DNA from 3 places in the Streptomyces sp. NBC_01264 genome. Region 3 is predicted to be linked to each of the others. Evidence: riboswitches for the same ligand, from Rfam matches in the RefSeq annotation. Region 3 holds a riboswitch; each other region holds the start of a gene.
What was found. A riboswitch is a leader RNA that binds a small molecule or an ion and turns the genes downstream of it on or off. The one in region 3 is predicted to bind cyclic di-AMP.

Region 1 (5,860 bases), 950 kb from region 3:
GAACTCTTCAAGAAGGCTTTCGCCGGGGGCAACCGGCGGCGCTGGCGGCTCAACCACTCCCCGCTCTTCCTGGACTTCCTGGAAGGCAAAGCCGATTTCCCCTGCACCGCCTGGGCCATTCCGAATTACTCGCTCTTCGGCTGGCAGCGCCCCTGCTATCTGATGAGCGACGGGTACGTGCCCTCGTACCGGGAACTGATCGAGGACACCGACTGGAGCAAGTACGGCCGCGGGAAGGACCCGCGCTGCGCGAACTGCATGGCGCACTGCGGGTACGAGCCCACGGCCGTCCTGGCCACCATGGGTTCGCTCAAGGAGTCGCTGCGGGCGGTCCGCGAGACCGTGGGGGGCGGGAGCAGGGACAAGTCGGCATGACCGGCTTCGATCTCGGCGCCCTCCTGGCCGAGCGGGGTGGCGAGCGGTACGAACTGCACGCCCGCCACCTCAACCACCAGCTGCCCCGGATGCTGCACACCATCGGGTTCGACAAGGTGTACGTGCGGGCCGAGGGAGCCCATTTCTGGGATGCCGAGGGCAACGACTACCTCGACATGCTGGCGGGCTTCGGGGTGATGGGCCTGGGCCGCCACCACCCGGTGGTCCGGCAGGCCCTGCACGACGTGCTGGACGCCCAGCTCGCCGACCTCACCCGCTTCGACTGCCAGCCGCTGCCCGGGCTGCTGGCCGAGAAGCTGCTCTCCCACAGTCCGCACCTGGACCGGGTCTTCTTCGGCAACAGCGGCACGGAGGCGGTGGAGACCGCCCTGAAGTTCGCCCGGTACGCCACCGGGCGGCCCAGGGTCCTCTACTGCGACCACGCCTTCCACGGGCTCACGACGGGCTCGCTCTCGGTCAACGGCGAGGCCAGCTTCCGCGAGGGCTTCGGGCCGCTGCTGGCGGACACCCGGATCGTGCTCGGAGACCTGGCCGCGCTGGAGCGGGAGCTGAAGAAGGGGGACGTGGCGGCCCTCGTCGTGGAGCCGATCCAGGGCAAGGGGGTGCTCGCCGCGCCGCCCGGCTTCCTGCTCGCCGCACAGGAGGCGCTGCACCGGCGGGGGGCGCTGCTGATCGCGGACGAGGTGCAGACCGGCCTCGGACGGACCGGCGACTTCTACGCCTACCAGCACGAGGCCGGAGTCGAACCGGACCTGGTCTGCGTGGCCAAGGCCCTCTCCGGCGGCTACGTGCCCGTCGGAGCGACCCTGGGCAAGGACTGGATCTTCAAGAAGGTCTACTCCTCCATGGACCGGGTGCTCGTCCACTCCGCCAGCTTCGGCTCCAACGCGCAGGCGATGGCGGCCGGGCTCGCGGTCCTGTCCGTCATGGAGGACGAGCAGGTGGTGGCCCGTGCCCGCGCGACGGGAGACCTGCTGCGCGGGCGGCTCGCCGCGCTCGTGGACGAGTACGAACTCCTCCACGAGGTACGGGGACGCGGGCTGATGATCGGCATCGAGTTCGGCCGGCCGTCCTCGCTGGGCCTGCGGAGCCGCTGGACCATGCTGCAGGCGGCCCGCAAGGGGCTGTTCGCGCAGATGGTCGTGGTGCCGCTGCTGCAGAAGCACCGGATCCTCACGCAGGTCTCCGGGGACCACCTGGAAGTGATCAAGCTGATCCCCCCGCTGATCGTGGACGAGGCGGACGTCGACCGGTTCGTCGGCGCCTTCCGCACGGTCATGGACGAGGCGCACGGCGGCGGCGGCCTGATGTGGGACTTCGGCCGGACGCTGGTGAAGCAGGCCGTCGCCAACCGCTGAGCCGGCGGTTCGGCGGGCGACGGCCCACCTCGTGGGGCGTCAGTCCAGCAGCCGGTCGCGGAGTCTGCCGAGGGTCTCGGGCGTGAGCCCGAGGCCCTCGGCGAGGTAGCGGTCCACTCCGCCCCACTCTTCGTCGATGGTGTCGAAGGCCGTGGTCAGATACGGGGCGCGGGCGTCGAAGAGCGGGGCGAGCAGTTCCATCACCTCGGGGGCGCGGGCCTCGGGCGCGTCGCTGCCCCGGCGGACCCGGTAGCGGTTGTGCGGCTGGTTCGACTCCAGGTAGTCCGCGACGATGGCCTCCCGCTCCACGCCCAGCGCGAGCAGGGTGACGGCGATCGACAGGCCGGCCCGGTCCTTCCCGGCCGCGCAGTGCATGAGGGCCGGGACGCTGTCCTCGGCGAGCGCGTGCACCACCCGGCTGTGCTCGGCGGTACGGGTCCGGATCATCGACCGGTACGAACGGGACATCCGGTCGGCGGCCCTGCCCTCGCCCAGCAGCTCGCGGAGCTGCGCCAGCTCTCCCTCGCGGACCATCTTCCAGAACTCCCCGCCGTCGGCCGGATCCGACAGCGGAATGTTCACGTTGCGCACGCCGGGCAGCTCCACGTCCTGCCCCTCCAGTGCGTGATCGGCTCCGTTGCGGAAGTCGAAGACGGTGTGCAGTCCGAGCGACCCGAGGAATTCCGCGTCGCTTTCGGTGGCATGCGCCAGATGTCCACTTCGGAATAGTCGTCCCGACTTGACCCTCCGGCCGTCCGTGGTCGGCAACCCGCCCACGTCGCGGAAGTTGCGCACTCCGGTCAGCGCCGGCTCCTCGTGCGGACTCTGGGGTATCGGCTGGGTCACCGGGCTCCTCCGTGTGGTGGTGGTCTTCGTCGTCGGTGGTGTCCGAATTACGCCAGTTATGGGCAACTTGCCATAGCGACAGGCGAGATCGGACATGCCCCCGTGAGCCAGATCATACGGTGACGGTGAGTGCCTGATCGCGAATGGCGAATTGCCTTGCTGGGGCGGTTGTTGAAGGTGCGGAATGGACGCAGGGTGACCGGAATTCCGGCGGCCCGTCATCTTCAAGATTCTGTTGGGGAATTCATGACTTGTTCCGTGCGGCCGGACTCGATTACGTTCGCGATCGATCCGGACGGACCGCCTAATCCTGCCGCCGACCGGAAACCGCACCCGACTATTCACGCGCGCGGCAGGAGCGGGGGAACCAGGTAGGCCGCTGTTCCGGATCTCCGGTTGAGATCTTTACAACGGGACAGCTCGGGGTGAAGCCGTACATGTGCTGTTCACCGGCACAGGGGCGGCCGGACATCTCCAGTCCGAACCCGACAGCTCACCTCGCAGGCGTCGGAGAGGAATTCGCCATGCACGGAACGGGTAAGCACCGCCGTCCCAAGTCCCGCTCGATATCCCGCGGGTTCGCCGCCGCGGGCACCGGTGGCGCGGCCCTCGCGCTTCCGCTGCTCGGCGCCACCGCGGCCCACGCCGCGGGTGCCCCGGCCGCGGCGCCCGCCGCAGTCCCGGCCCCCCAGGTGGTGGCCGCCCAGGCGCCCGCCGCGCTCAAGGCCGCGCCGGCCGCCGCGCAGAGCGCGCCCACGGTCTACACCGTGGTGCCGGGTGACTACCTGTCCAAGATCGCCGAGCGCCAGCACCTCACCGGTGGCTGGGAGCGGCTCTACGCGGACAACCGCGAGGCCGTCGGCACCGACCCGTCGCTGATCCACCCGGGCCTGGAGCTCACGCTCGGCGCGAAGGGCTCGGCTCCGGCCGCGGCCGCCGAGTCCGCGCCGGCCGAGACGCCGAAGCCGTCCAAGAAGTCTACTTCCTCCGCTTCCTCCGGTTCTTCTACTTCTGCCGATTCGTCGGATTCCTCCGACGGGGGCGCCGCACCCGCCCGCAAGGCGCCCGTCGCGAAGGCGCCCGCCAAGCAGCAGAGCGGCTCCACCTCGACCGGCTTCGTCGCCCCGGTGGGCGGCGGCACCTCCACCGCGTACAAGACCGCCGGCTCCATGTGGTCCAGCGGGTACCACACCGGGGTCGACTTCGCCGCGAGCAGCGGCACCACCGTCAAGGCGGTCGGCGCCGGCACCGTGGTCTCCGCCGGGTGGAGCGGGTCCTACGGCAACGAGGTCGTCATCCGGCACGCCGACGGCAAGTACAGCCAGTACGCACACCTCTCCCAGCTGTCCGTCTCCTCGGGCCAGAGCGTCACCGGCGGCCAGAGCATCGGCCTCTCCGGTTCCACGGGCAACTCGACCGGCCCGCACCTGCACTTCGAGATCCGCACCGGGCCCTCGTACGGCTCGGACATCGACCCGCTGGCCTACCTGCGGTCGAAGGGCGTCAGCATCTGAATCCGAATCTGAATCCGAGGCGCTGTCGGAGGTGCCGGTTAGGCTGCACGTTCCGACAGGGGACGGGACGGGCGCGGCATGAAGATCAGCGCAGGGGAGCTCAACCGCTCCACCCTCGCACGGCAGTTGCTGCTGCGGCGCGAGGTGATGGGCGTCGGTGACGCGGTCCGCGGGGTGGTCGCCCTGCAGGCGCAGCACGCGGCCTCGCCCTACCTCGCGCTGTGGAACCGGCTCGCCGGTTTCGACCCGGCGGACCTCGACGCCGCCTTCACGGGGCGCGAGGTCCTCAAGTCGACGCTGATGCGACTGACCCTGCACGCCGTGCACGCGGAGGACTACCCGCCCTTCCGGGAGGCCGTGCAGCCGTCCGTACGGGCCGCCCGGCTCGGGACCCGCTTCACGGCCTCGGGGCTGACGGCTGAGGACGCCGACGTCCTCGTGCCGGAGCTGCTGGACTTCGCCGGCCGGCCCCGTACGACGGCGGAGTGCGAGGCCTGGCTCGGCGACCGGCTAGGCGCCCCGCCGCAGCCCGGAGCGTGGTGGGGGCTGCGGCAGTACGCACCGCTGCTGCACGCGCCCACCGCCGCGCCGTGGTCGTTCGGGGAGCGACCGTCGTACGTCGCGCCGCCGAGCCGCCCGCGCGCCGTACCGGCGGACCCGGAGGCGTCGGAGGAGTCCCTGCGGACGCTGGTCCTGCGCTACCTGGAGGGGTTCGGGCCGGCGTCGGCGGCGGACGTGGCGCAGTTCTCCCTGGTCCAGCGGTCCAGGGTGCGCCAGGCGCTGCGCGCTCTGGAGCTCTCCGGAAGGCTCGACCGGCTGACGGGACCGGAGGGCGAGGAACTGTTCGACGTCCAGGGCGCACCGCGTCCGCAGGCGGACACACCCGCGCCGCCCCGGCTGATGGCCATGTGGGACAGCGTGCTGCTGGCCTACGCGGACCGGAGCCGGATCGTTCCGCCGCAGTACCGCAAGCTCGTCGCGCGGATGAACGGCGACACCCTGGCGACCCTGCTGGTCGACGGCCACGTCGCCGGTGTGTGGCGGCCGTCCGGCGCCGGGATCGAGGCAACCGCCTTCCACCCGCTGCCGGAGGAGGTCTGGGAGGCGCTCACCGCCGAGGCCCGGGCGCTGACGGCCTTCCTGGCCGACCGCGAACCGGAGGTTTACCGGCGGTACGGCCACTGGTGGAGCAAACTGCCGAGCGCCGAGACCCGGTTGCTCGCCTGAGCTGCCGCGGGGCCGGGACCGGAGGGGGGTCCCGGTCCGTCGGGCCGGAGGAGTCCGGGCCACGCGGCGGTGGATGTCGGCGGCGCGGGCCTTCCTGGCCCGGACAGCGCGTTACCGACGTGCAGCGACGCCCCGGGGGAACCGGGACCGATGTCCGCCGGTACCGGCCGGCTCGTCGGCTCCCGGGAAAGCTGGCGCGGGGCAGCTGGTGGTGACGGCGGCGATCTTCTTGGCGCCGGAGTATGTGACCCACATCTTGCCGTCGGGGCCGGTGGCGGGGTGGGCGGGGTTCGCGCCCTACGGTGGGCGCAGCGCAGTCGGTAGCAGCGCCGGTGGGCATGCTCTTGACGATCTTGTTACCTACCTGGACGAAGCCGGGATTCGCGCAGCACTGGCGGGTGTACGGCAAGGACGGCCGGCCCCACCGGAGATGTCCACACTCATCCAAATGCAGCATGATCTGAAGCGGCGGTGGAACCCCTTCGAGCGGCTGGTCGCGAGTATCCGCTCCCAGGGCAT
Region 2 (5,860 bases), on a different contig from region 3:
GCGCTCGCGACCCTGCTGACCCGGCTGCCCGATCTGGAACTGGCTGTGGGGCCCGAGGAGCTGCGCTGGCGCGGTGGGCTCATCATGCGGGGGCTGCGGACGCTCCCGGTCCGCTTCTCGGCCGAATCCACCGCCCAAAACACCTGAAACCGGCCTGACCTGAAGTCAGTTGGCTGCCCAAACTTGTGACAGGCGTTCGAAGGCCGCTAGGTTCTGCCGTTACCCCGCCGTTATGCGAAAGGTGCAGCCTCATGCGTTCCGGGAACGGCCGCCACAGACGCCCCCGACAAGTGCCCGCACTTGTCGTCACCGCCGGAGTCACCGGCACCGCCCTCGCCCTGCCGCTGCTCGCCGCCACGGGCGCGAGCGCCGCGGAGACCTCCACATGGGACCAGGTCGCCGAGTGCGAGAGCGGCGGAACCTGGAGCGCCAACTTCGGCGGTGGCGCCTACGGCGGGCTGCAGTTCAGCCAGGAGCAGTGGAAGAACGCCGGTGGACTCGACTTCGCGCAGCGCGCCGACCTCGCCAGCCGCTCCCAGCAGATCGCCGTGGCGGAGCGGGTGCTGGCTTCCCAGGGGCCCCAGGCGTGGCCGCTGTGCGGAGTGCGGGCCGGTCTGACGCAGGACGCGCCCGCGGCCGAGGTGGACCCGGGCCTGCCCGGCGGTTCCGGATCCCTCGCCCCGACCCCGTCCCGCCCGGACGACTCCGTGCCCCACACCGGCTCGGGCAAGCCCTCCACGGACTTCGGGGCCCCTACGCCGAAGAGCCCGGCTCCCGAGGCCCCGTCGGCCTCGACGCAGCCCGACTATCCGATCGGCGTGCCCGGCGAACTGCCCGTCATGCCCGCGCCGGACCTGGAGACGCCCCCGGGACTCCCGGGCGACCCGACGGCTCCCACGAGCCCGGTGGACCCCACGGCCCCGGTGACGCCGCCGTCCACGGACCCGACCGCTCCGGTCGGCCCCACCACGCCGGTGGCTCCGCCGTCCACGGACCCGACCGCGCCGGTGGGCCCGACGACCCCCGTGTCCCCGCTCGACCCGGCCAACCCGATCGACCCGACCGATCCCGGGAACTCCGCGAACCCGGCAAATCCGGTCAACCCGGTTGATCCCACGGCCCCGACGACCCCGGGCGCACCCGGCGCCTCCACCGCTCCGGATGGGACGGCGACCCCCGGCGCGACCGGCGGCGGCGGCAAGCACCGCGGCCCGGCCGCGGTCGAGGCGCCCGCCGCGTCTGATGCCGCGTCGGAGGCGACGTACACCGTGAAGGCGGGCGACAGCCTGATCGAGATCGCGGACGCCAACGGAGTGAAGGGCGGCTGGAAGGGTCTCTATGAGGCCAACGAGCAGGTCATCGGCGGAGATGCGGACCTCATCAAGCCCGGCCAGAACCTGGATCTAACGCACTAATAGGGACACTTGAGGCGCCCGGAACCAGCTGATTGTCCGTTTTCTGTAAGTGAGACATGTGTCTCTTCAGGTCAACTGGCGTGTCAGGCCCGGAGCGTTCCGCAAACCCCGCCCTCACCTGCGCAAACGTCCTTCCGGGGAGCGCAAGTAGGCACCGTTTCCCCCCGATGTTCCTCGTTGAACATCGGGGGGAGACCTGTCTACCTTCTGAATCGCTCGCCACCGCGGGCTCCTTCGACCGCATCGCCGAATCCTGCCGGCGGACGGAGGGAACACTCGTCGCGTAAAGCGCCGAAGGCAGGAGCGGGGGAACCAAGGTAGGCGCCGGCAGCGGCCGTTGAGAGACGGTCACATCGCCGGCTAGGGGTTAAGCCAAGCGCTAGGTCGCTCGGCCGGGCACTCACTCGCCCGAACCCGACAGCTCACCTCGTAGGCGTCGGTGAGGAGAACTCCATGCTGCTTTCGGGCAAGGGCAAGCACCGTCGCGGCGCTGCCATTCAGCGGTCTGTCCGTCTCGTCACGCTCGCCGGTGTCGCCGGTGTGGCCGTGGCCGCGCCGCTGATGGCCGCGGGCACCGCTTCCGCCGCGACCGGCGCCGAGTGGGACCGCGTCGCCTCGTGCGAGTCGGGCGGCAACTGGTCCATCAACACGGGCAACGGCTACTACGGCGGCCTGCAGTTCTCGTCCTCCACCTGGGCCGCGTACGGCGGCAAGGCGTACGCCGCGCAGGCCAACCAGGCCTCCAAGTCGCAGCAGATAGCCATCGCCGAGAAGGTCCTCAAGGGCCAGGGCAAGGGCGCCTGGCCGTCCTGCGGCGTCGGCCTGTCGAACTCCTCCTACACCGGCGGGTCGGGGCAGACCACCCCCTCCAAGCCGAAGACGCAGCCGAAGCCGGCCGCGCCGAAGCCGAAGACCGAGGCTCCGAAGAAGGAGACCAAGCGCGTCGAGGCTCCGACGACCCGCTCCGAGCGCCCGGCCGCCGCGCCGAAGACCGAGACCCCCAAGACGGGCAACGGCTCCTACGAGGTCAAGTCCGGCGACACGCTGGGTGCGATCGCCGACGCGAACAACGTGTCCGGTGGCTGGGAGAAGCTCTTCGAGCTCAACAAGGAGATCGTGTCGGACGCCGACCTGATCTACCCGGGTCAGAAGCTGAACCTCAGCTGAAACCTGTGAGAACGATGGCGTCCGCTTCGGCGACACGCAGTAGTTCCGTCGCGTAGCTCCACCACGCGATTCCACCGCCCGGCGCGTAACCCCCTTCGCGCCGGGCGGTGCTGTGTGCGGGCCTCCGGCCTGACGGGGTCTCCGGAACGTCGGTGATCAAGGGCCCTATGTCCTGTAAGAGGGGCATTCAGGCCCTTTTTCGTCCCAGGACCCGGGCGGTCGGGTGGCCGAGGCCCCGGAGGCGGTTAGGCTCTAAGCGGCAAGGCCATCCCACGGCCTGACACGCCACCGCACACCCAGCGTCACATCCCAGAAGGAGATGCTCGTGCCGTCCATCGACGTCGTCGTAGCCCGGGAAATCCTGGACTCCCGAGGCAACCCCACGGTCGAGGTCGAGGTTGGCCTCGACGATGGCAGCACCGGCCGTGCTGCAGTTCCGTCCGGCGCCTCCACCGGAGCGTTCGAAGCCGTAGAGCTCCGCGACGGTGACCCCAACCGCTACATGGGCAAGGGCGTCGAGAAGGCCGTCCTGGCCGTCATCGAGCAGCTCGGCCCGGAGCTCGTCGGCTACGACGCCACCGAGCAGCGCCTGATCGACCAGGCGATGATCGACCTGGACGCCACCGAGAACAAGGGCTCCCTCGGCGCCAACGCCATCCTCGGCGTCTCCCTCGCCGTCGCGCACGCCGCGTCCGAGGCCTCGGACCTCCCGCTCTTCCGCTACCTCGGCGGCCCGAACGCGCACCTGCTGCCCGTTCCGATGATGAACATCCTGAACGGTGGGTCGCACGCCGACTCCAACGTCGACATCCAGGAATTCATGATCGCCCCGATCGGTGCGGAGTCCTTCTCCGAGGCCCTTCGCTGGGGTGCCGAGGTCTACCACACCCTCAAGAAGGTCCTGCACACCAAGGGCCTCTCCACCGGTCTGGGCGACGAGGGCGGCTTCGCGCCGAACCTGGAGTCGAACCGCGCCGCGCTCGACCTCATCGTCGAGGCCATCAAGCAGGCCGGCTACGTCCCGGGCAAGGACATCGCGCTCGCGCTCGACGTCGCCGCGTCCGAGTTCTACAAGGACGGCAAGTACGAGTTCGAGGGCCAGTCCCGCTCGGCCGCCGAGATGACCGAGTACTACGAGGAGCTCGTCTCCGCGTTCCCGCTCGTGTCCATCGAGGACCCGCTGTACGAAGACGACTGGGCGGGCTGGAAGGTCCTCACCGACAAGCTGGGCTCCAAGGTCCAGATCGTCGGCGACGACCTCTTCGTCACCAACCCCGAGCGTCTCGCCCGCGGCATCGAAGAGGGCTCCGCGAACGCCCTGCTCGTCAAGGTGAACCAGATCGGTTCGCTGACCGAGACCCTGGACGCCGTCGAGATGGCCCAGCGCAACGGTTTCAAGTGCATGATGTCGCACCGCTCCGGTGAGACCGAGGACGTCACCATCGCCGACCTCGCGGTCGCCGTGAACTGCGGCCAGATCAAGACCGGCGCCCCGGCCCGCTCGGACCGCGTCGCCAAGTACAACCAGCTGCTGCGCATCGAGGAGATCCTCGACGACGCCGCGGTGTACGCGGGCCGCAGCGCGTTCCCGCGCTTCAAGGGCTGAACACCCTGATCGGTCCTTAGGGGCGCAAGCCTCCCTACGTCCCCGCACTCGGTCCCGTACCGTGTGCGGGGACGTAGTGCGTCGTGCGCATATAGGGCGCATATAGGGGAGGCGGATCAATGGCCGGGAACCGGGACCGGTTCGCCACGTTCTCGACCGCGACCAGGCTCAAGCAGCTCGGTGAGCGGACCGCGGCACACGTGTACCGCTCGCAGTCCCGCCGGCAGGTCCGCCGCAGCCGGCTCACCGGCCGGGCCGCCCTCCTCGTGCTCGTCCTCTGTACCCTGGTCGTCGCCCTCGCGTATCCGATGCGCCAGTACGTCTCCCAGCGCTCGGAGATCGCCAAGCAGGAGAAGGAGGCCGTCTCCGCGCGGGACCGGCTGGAACGGCTGCGCGACGAGAAGGCCCGCTGGCAGGACAACGCGTACGCCGAGCAGCAGGCGCGCAAGCACCTGCACTTCGTCCGGCCGGGTGAGGTCAGCTACATCATGACCGACCCCGGAGCCGCAGCGGGCGAGCAGCGCCGCGGCGGACAGGCCGCCACCGACCGGCCCTGGTACTCCAACGTCTGGGACGGCGTCGACAAGGCCGACCGCCCGGGCGACTGAGTCCCACCCATCCACGAGAACGAAAAGACTTCCTCCAGGCATGCAGACGCCCCCGCCCCAGACCGACCGGACCGAGCCGACCGCCGCCGACATCGAGGCGTTCGAACAGCAGCTCGGCCGCCCCCCGCGCGGGCTCCGCGCCATCGCGCACCGCTGCCCCTGCGGGCAGCCGGACGTGGTGGAGACCGCCCCGCGGCTCCCCGACGGCACCCCCTTCCCGACGCTGTACTACTTGACCTGCCCGCGGGCCGCCGGTGCGATCGGCACGCTGGAGGCCAACGGCGTGATGAAGGAGATGCAGGCCCGCCTCGCCGTGGACCCGGAGCTGGCCGACGCCTACCGGGCCGCGCACGAGGACTACATCACCCGCCGCGACGCCATCGAGGTGCTCCAGGGCTTCCCGAGCGCCGGCGGCATGCCGGACCGGGTGAAGTGCCTGCACGTGCTGGTCGGCCACTCCCTGGCCGCGGGCCCGGGCGTGAACCCGTTCGGCGACGAGGCGCTGGCGATGCTGCCCGAGTGGTGGGCCAAGGGCGCCTGCGTCACCCCGTGCGGCGAGAAGAAGGCCGACGCTCCCGAGGCCGATGCTCCGGAGGCGGGCGCGTGACCCGCGTCGCGGCCGTCGACTGCGGTACGAACTCCATCCGGCTCCTCGTCGCGGACCTCGACCGCGCCACCGGCGAGCTGACCGACCTGGACCGCCGGATGACCGTCGTCCGGCTCGGCCAGGGCGTGGACAAGACCGGCCGGCTGGCCCCGGAGGCACTGGCGCGCACCTTCGCGGCCTGCCGCGAGTACGCGGCGGTCATCAAGGAGCTCGGCGCCGAGCGGGTGCGCTTCGTGGCGACCTCGGCCTCCCGGGACGCCGAGAACCGCGACGAGTTCGTCCGCGGCGTGCTGGACATCCTGGGCGTCGAGCCCGAGGTGATCAGCGGGGACCAGGAGGCCGAGTTCTCCTTCACCGGCGCCACCGGTGAGCTGGCCGGCCGCACCGACCTGGAGCGGCCCTTCCTGGTGGTGGACATCGGCGGCGGCTCCACGGAGTTCGTGGTCGGCACCGAGCA
Region 3 (5,860 bases):
ACAGGGGTGACGCGGACCATTGTGGCCCGAGGCACCGACAACGCCGACTCCGACCCAGGACTGGGCCGGGAACTTCTCCGCCTGGCGACACGCTTGCATACAGTGGCAGGTCTGACAGGAATCTCTGCATCGCGATCGAAGGGACCACATGCCCATGGGTCACACGGCCACAGCTCACGCCGGCTCCGGCGGCCTCACAGCGACCGAGCACCGGCTGGCCAACGGCCTGCGCGTGGTGCTGTCCGAGGACCACCTGACCCCGGTGGCCGCGGTCTGCCTCTGGTACGACGTCGGCTCGCGCCACGAAGTCAAGGGACGTACGGGCCTGGCTCACCTCTTCGAGCACCTGATGTTCCAGGGATCGAAGAACGTCTCCGGAAACGGCCACTTCGAACTGGTCCAGGGAGCCGGCGGCTCCCTCAACGGGACCACCAGCTTCGAGCGGACCAACTACTTCGAGACGATGCCGACCCACCAGCTGGAGCTCGCGCTGTGGCTGGAGGCGGACCGGATGGGCTCGCTGCTGGCCGCCCTGGACGACGAGTCCATGGAGAACCAGCGCGACGTCGTCAAGAACGAGCGCCGCCAGCGCTACGACAACGTCCCGTACGGCACGGCCTTCGAGAAGCTGACGGCCCTGGCGTACCCGGAGGGCCACCCATACCACCACACCCCGATCGGTTCCATGGCCGATCTGGACGCCGCGTCCCTGGAGGACGCCCGCGCGTTCTTCCGTACGTACTACGCGCCCAACAACGCGGTGCTCTCGGTCGTCGGCGACATCGACCCCGAGAAGACGCTCGCCTGGGTCGAGAAGTACTTCGGCACCATCCCCGGCCACGACGGCAAGCAGCCGCCGCGCGACGGCTCGCTCCCCGAGATCATGGGCGGGCAGCTGCGCGAGGAGATCGTCGAGGAGGTCCCGGCCCGCGCGCTGATGGCGGCCTACCGCCTCCCGCACGACGGCACCCGCGAGTGCGACGCCGCCGACGTGGCGCTGACCGTCCTGGGCAGCGGCGAGTCCTCCCGGCTGCACAACCGGCTGGTGCGCCGCGACCAGAGCGCCGTCGCGGCCGGCTTCGGCATGCTGCGCCTCGCCGGCGCGCCCTCGCTGGGCTGGCTGGACGTCAAGACCTCCAGCGGGGTCGAGGTGCCCGCCATCGAGGCGGCCGTGGACGAGGAGCTCGCGCGGTTCGCCGCCGAGGGCCCGACGGCCGAGGAGATGGAGCGCGCGCAGGCCCAGCTGGAGCGCGAGTGGCTGGACCGGCTGAGCACGGTGGCCGGCCGCGCCGACGAACTGTGCCGCTTCGCGGTGCTGTTCGGCGACCCGCAGCTGGCGCTGACCGCCGTCCAGCGCGTCCTCGACATCACTGCCGAGGAGGTGCAGGCCGTGGCCGCGGCCCGACTGCGCCCGGACAACCGCGCGGTGCTCGTCTACGAGCCGATCGCCGCGGACGACATCGAAGAGACCGACGCGAGCGACGAGAACGAGGGGGCGGAGCAGTGAGCGACACCGCAGCCGACACCGCAGCCGTCACGATGACCTTCCACCCGCGCCCCGAGGCCGGCGAGCCGCAGCCGTGGGCCTTCCCGGCCCCCGAGCGCGGGGTCCTGGCCAACGGCCTGACCCTGCTGCGCTGCCACCGGCCGGGCCAGCAGGTGGTCGCCGTCGAGATCAACCTCGCCGCCCCGCTCGACGCGGAGCCCGAGGGCCTCGACGGCGTGGCCACGATCATGGTCCGCGCCCTGTCCGAGGGCACCGACAAGCGCTCCGCCGAGGAGTTCGCCGCCGAGCTCGAGCGCTGCGGCGCCACCCTCGACGCGCACGCCGACCACCCCGGCCTGCGGGTCTCCCTGGAGGTCCCGGCCTCCCGCCTGCACAAGGCGCTGGGGCTGGTCGCCGAGGCACTGCGCGCGCCGGCCTTCACCGACGACGAGGTCGACCGCCTGGTGCGCAACCGGCTCGACGAGATCCCGCACGAGAGCGCCAACCCGCAGCGCCGCGCCGCCAAGCAGCTCTCGAAGGAGCTCTTCCCGGCCTCCCTGCGGATGTCCCGCCCCCGTCAGGGAACCGAGGAGACGGTCGCCCGCATCGACTCCGCGGCCGTACGGGCCTTCTACGAGGCCCACGTGCGCCCCGCGACCGCCACCGCGGTGGTGGTCGGGGACCTGACCGGCATCGACCTGGACGCCGTCCTGGCCGACACCCTGGGCGCGTGGACCGGTGACACCACCGCCCCGCGCCCGGTCCCGCCGATCACCGCCGACGACACGGGCCGCGTGGTCATCGTGGACCGGCCCGGCGCGGTCCAGACGCAGCTGCTGATCGGCCGCATCGGGGCGGACCGGCACGACCGGGTCTGGGCGCCCCAGGTGCTCGGCACGTACTGCCTGGGCGGCACGCTCACCTCCCGGCTGGACAAGGTGCTGCGCGAGGAGAAGGGGTACACGTACGGCGTGCGCGCCTTCGGCCAGGTGCTGCGCTCCACCGCGGACGGCAAGGGCGCCTCGATGCTCGCCATCAGCGGCTCGGTGGACACCCCGAACACCGGCCCGGCCCTGGACGACCTCTGGACGGTGCTGCGCACCCTCGCGGAGGGCGGCCTGACCGACGCCGAACGGGACGTGGCCGTGCAGAACTTGGTGGGGGTGGCCCCGCTGAAGTTCGAGACGGCTGCCTCGGTCGCGGGCACGCTCGCGGACCAGGTCGAGCAGGAGCTCCCTGACGACTACCAGGCGCAGTTGTACGCGCGGCTGGCCGAGACCGGGACGGTGGAGGCCACTTCGGCGGTCGTCAGCGCCTTCCCGGTGGACCGTCTGGTCACGGTCCTGGTCGGGGACGCCTCGCTGATCGAGGAGCCGGTGCGGGCCCTCGGGATCGGTGAAGTGACCGTGGTCGCCAACTGATCGTCAGTTGACCGTTCCGTTGATTCGCGGGATTTCCGGCGGGCCGTCAACTGGCCTGCTGCTGAAGGGACCCCGACGGCTTGTCCGTCGAGGTCCCTTTTCGGCTTCTTGTCCCTTTTCTGGCGTGGTTGCTTGTTTGTGGTGTGGCGTACGCAACAAAAGAGCGTGTCTGTTTGGCGATTGGCTGATGATCCGCCTAGCGTCGGCCGTGCTGTCCGTCAGTTGTAACCGCCGCGTCCGCGGCACCGGGCAGCGATCGCCGAGTCCCCGTCAGGCGCGAGCCTGGGGAGCCGGGGACCCACTTGTGTCCCTGGGGTGAATCGGACCGCCTCGCAAGAGGGGGCCCGTAGGAGACCTTCCTGCTCCGAACCCGTCAGCTAACCCGGTAGGCGAGAGGGAAGGAAAGGATCAGCCCCTTCATGGCGTTTGGCAGTAGTGCCGCCGGCAAGCACCGTGGTTCGAGCCGTATGAGCCGCAAGACCGCCGGCTACGCCGGCATAGCCGCCCTCGCCGCCACCGGCGTCGTGGGCTCCCTGGCCGGCCCCGCGTTCGCCGCGGACAAGTCCCCCTCCCTTGAGGACACCGGCGCCCTGAACACCATCGTGGTGGCCGACGAGCTCGCCGGTGACGTGGAGGCCCAGGCCCAGTCCCAGCAGCGGGCCGCCGAGGCCGCCGCCGCCAAGGCGCAGGCCGAGGCCGACGCCCGTCAGCGGGCCGCCGAGGCCAAGGCGAAGGCCGAAGCCCAGGCGAAGGCCGAGCGCGAGGCCGCCGAGCGCGCCGCCCGCGAAGAGGAGCGCAAGCGCCTCAACACCTTCGTCTCGCCGATCGACGGCTCCTACGTCAGCACGCAGTACCACGCGGGCGGCGGCATGTGGGCCTCCGGCAGCCACACCGGCATCGACTTCCACGCCTCCTCCGGCACCTCCGTGCACGCGGTCGGCCTGGGCACCGTGGTCGAGGCGGGCTGGGGCGGCGCGTACGGCAACAACGTCGTCATCAAGCACGCCGACGGCACGTACACCCAGTACGGGCACATGTCCTCGCTGAGCGTCCGGGTCGGCCAGCAGGTCACCCCGGGCCAGCAGATCGGCCTGTCGGGCAACACCGGCAACTCCAGCGGTGCCCACCTGCACTTCGAGGCCCGTACCGGCGCCGACTACGGTTCGGACATCAACCCGGTCACGTACCTGCGCTCGCACGGCGTCAACGTCTGACCGTTCGCCCCACCGCACGTCTTCCGCGAAGGCCCCGGCTCTTTGAGAGCCGGGGCCTTCGTCGTGTTTCGCGCTCCGCGGTGTGTGAATGTTTCGTATTTCCGGCCGTCCTCGGAAATTATCGTGTGTTGCAATAGAGTCGCAACGCGCACAGCCATACGAAAAAGGCGGAGGTCCGGTCTTGCGTATTCCCGCGCACACGGTATGCACAGCGATCCGCGACGACATCGTCTCCGGGGTGTTCGGGCCCGGCGCCCGGCTGACCGAGGAGGTGCTCGCCCGCCGGTACGGAGTCTCGCGCGTTCCGGTGCGCGAGGCGCTGCGCACGCTGGAGTCCGAGGGGTTCGTGACCACCCGCCGGCACGCCGGTGCCTGTGTGGCCGAGCCGACCGAGCAGGAGGCGGCCGACCTCCTGGAGCTGCGGATGCTCCTGGAGCCCCTCGCGGCCGCCAGGGCGGCCCGCAGACGCAGCGAGGCCCACCTCAAGGTGCTGCGCGGCCTGGTCAGGCTGGGCCAGGAGCGGGCCAGGCGGGGCCAGGGGGAGGATCTGCGCTCCCTGGGCGGCTGGTTCCACGAGACGCTCTCCCAGGCCTCGGGCAGCCCCGGGCTCATCGCCCTGCTCACCCAGATGCGCCACAAGGTGGCCTGGATGTACGTGGTGGAGGCCCCGGTGCGGCCCGTGGAGTCCTGGGCGGAGCACGGCGCGATCGTGGACGCGGTGGCCCGGGGCGACGCCGAGCGGGCCCGGGCGCTGACGGCGGCCCACGTGGACCGGGCGGCGGGGGCGCACCGGATGCGCGTGAGGACTTTGCAACCTGCCGTAAACACGGCGAGCGTTCCGCATTAACAAACGCCGTATACAAAGGGGGATATCCGGGTCGGTAATTCACGCCCGTGCCCCGCGCTCTTCCATGCCCCGTGTTCCGTGTTCCGGGCGCCATTGTGCCGCCGGAATTCGGTCGGCCGAATTCCGGCCACCGGAATGGGTGCGCCCGGAATGGGATGTGGCGCAATGGCGGTGCGCGCATGCCTGTCGGCGCCGACGAGCGGGACGGGCGGTACGAGCCGACGGCGGTAGAGCGGACCGGAGCCGACGAGCCGACCGGATCCCCGTACGAAAAGCGGCGAAGCCGGTGCCCTCGACCTCATCGGTCGGGGGCACCGGCTTCGCCGTGCAAGTCCTGCGGGTCGAACCTGAAGGGTCAGACGGTCTCGGGGAGCTCCTCGAGACCCGCGGCGACCAGCTTCGCGAGGCGGTCCAGCGCGGCCTCGGCGCCGTCGGCGGAGGACGAGAGGACGATCTCCTCGCCACCCTTGGCGCCCAGGCCCAGAACCGCCAGCATGGAGGCGGCGTTGACGGGGTCGCCGCCGGCCTTCGCGATGGTCACCGGGACGCCGCAAGCGGTCGTCGCGCGGACGAAGATCGAGGCGGGACGAGCGTGCAGGCCCTCGGCCCAGCCGACTTTGACGCGGCGCTCTGCCATGGTGATGCCCTTCAGGTGCTTACGGGTTGTCTAGACCAGTCTCTCACGACGTCCGGAATGGTCGAGCCGACCTTCGGCCCGGGTTTCCCGCCGTTGGACCTACCCCAGCTTGCCCTGATTCGAGCCGGCTAGCCTGATGCGCCGCGCCCAGGCCAGTCGAGCCGTTCGCGCCTTAAGGTGACCCCATGACGACCGAGTCCGACCCCTCGTACCCGGACCACTGGGAAGCCGACGTCGTCCTTCGGGACGGCGGAA

Region 1: linked by a shared signal. The riboswitch ahead of OG435_RS39475 (M23 family metallopeptidase) and the one ahead of OG435_RS43645 (M23 family metallopeptidase) in region 3 are both predicted to bind cyclic di-AMP.
Region 2: linked by a shared signal. The riboswitch ahead of OG435_RS18935 (transglycosylase family protein) and the one ahead of OG435_RS43645 (M23 family metallopeptidase) in region 3 are both predicted to bind cyclic di-AMP.

The regions. Positions count from the first base shown of each region.
Region 1 covers NZ_JAPEOX010000002.1:1,423,033-1,428,892, reverse strand. The annotation lists gene hpnH (adenosyl-hopene transferase HpnH) at 1-375, shown strand, start outside; gene OG435_RS39485 (aspartate aminotransferase family protein) at 372-1,754, shown strand; gene OG435_RS39480 (tyrosine-protein phosphatase) at 1,794-2,600, opposite strand; cyclic di-AMP (ydaO/yuaA leader) riboswitch at 2,925-3,122, shown strand; gene OG435_RS39475 (M23 family metallopeptidase) at 3,125-4,114, shown strand; gene OG435_RS39470 (winged helix DNA-binding domain-containing protein) at 4,193-5,341, shown strand.
Region 2 covers NZ_JAPEOX010000001.1:4,111,317-4,117,176, reverse strand. The annotation lists gene OG435_RS18945 (cytochrome P450 family protein) at 1-147, shown strand, start outside; gene OG435_RS18940 (transglycosylase family protein) at 291-1,415, shown strand; cyclic di-AMP (ydaO/yuaA leader) riboswitch at 1,695-1,866, shown strand; gene OG435_RS18935 (transglycosylase family protein) at 1,869-2,582, shown strand; gene eno (phosphopyruvate hydratase) at 2,902-4,188, shown strand; gene OG435_RS18925 (FtsB family cell division protein) at 4,308-4,796, shown strand; gene OG435_RS18920 (DUF501 domain-containing protein) at 4,837-5,403, shown strand; gene OG435_RS18915 (Ppx/GppA phosphatase family protein) at 5,400-5,860, shown strand, end outside.
Region 3 covers NZ_JAPEOX010000002.1:2,370,284-2,376,143, reverse strand. The annotation lists gene OG435_RS43655 (M16 family metallopeptidase) at 155-1,507, shown strand; gene OG435_RS43650 (M16 family metallopeptidase) at 1,540-2,907, shown strand; cyclic di-AMP (ydaO/yuaA leader) riboswitch at 3,155-3,314, shown strand; gene OG435_RS43645 (M23 family metallopeptidase) at 3,327-4,121, shown strand; gene OG435_RS43640 (GntR family transcriptional regulator) at 4,303-4,968, shown strand; gene OG435_RS43635 (HPr family phosphocarrier protein) at 5,324-5,605, opposite strand; gene OG435_RS43630 (bifunctional GNAT family N-acetyltransferase/acetate--CoA ligase family protein) at 5,791-5,860, shown strand, end outside.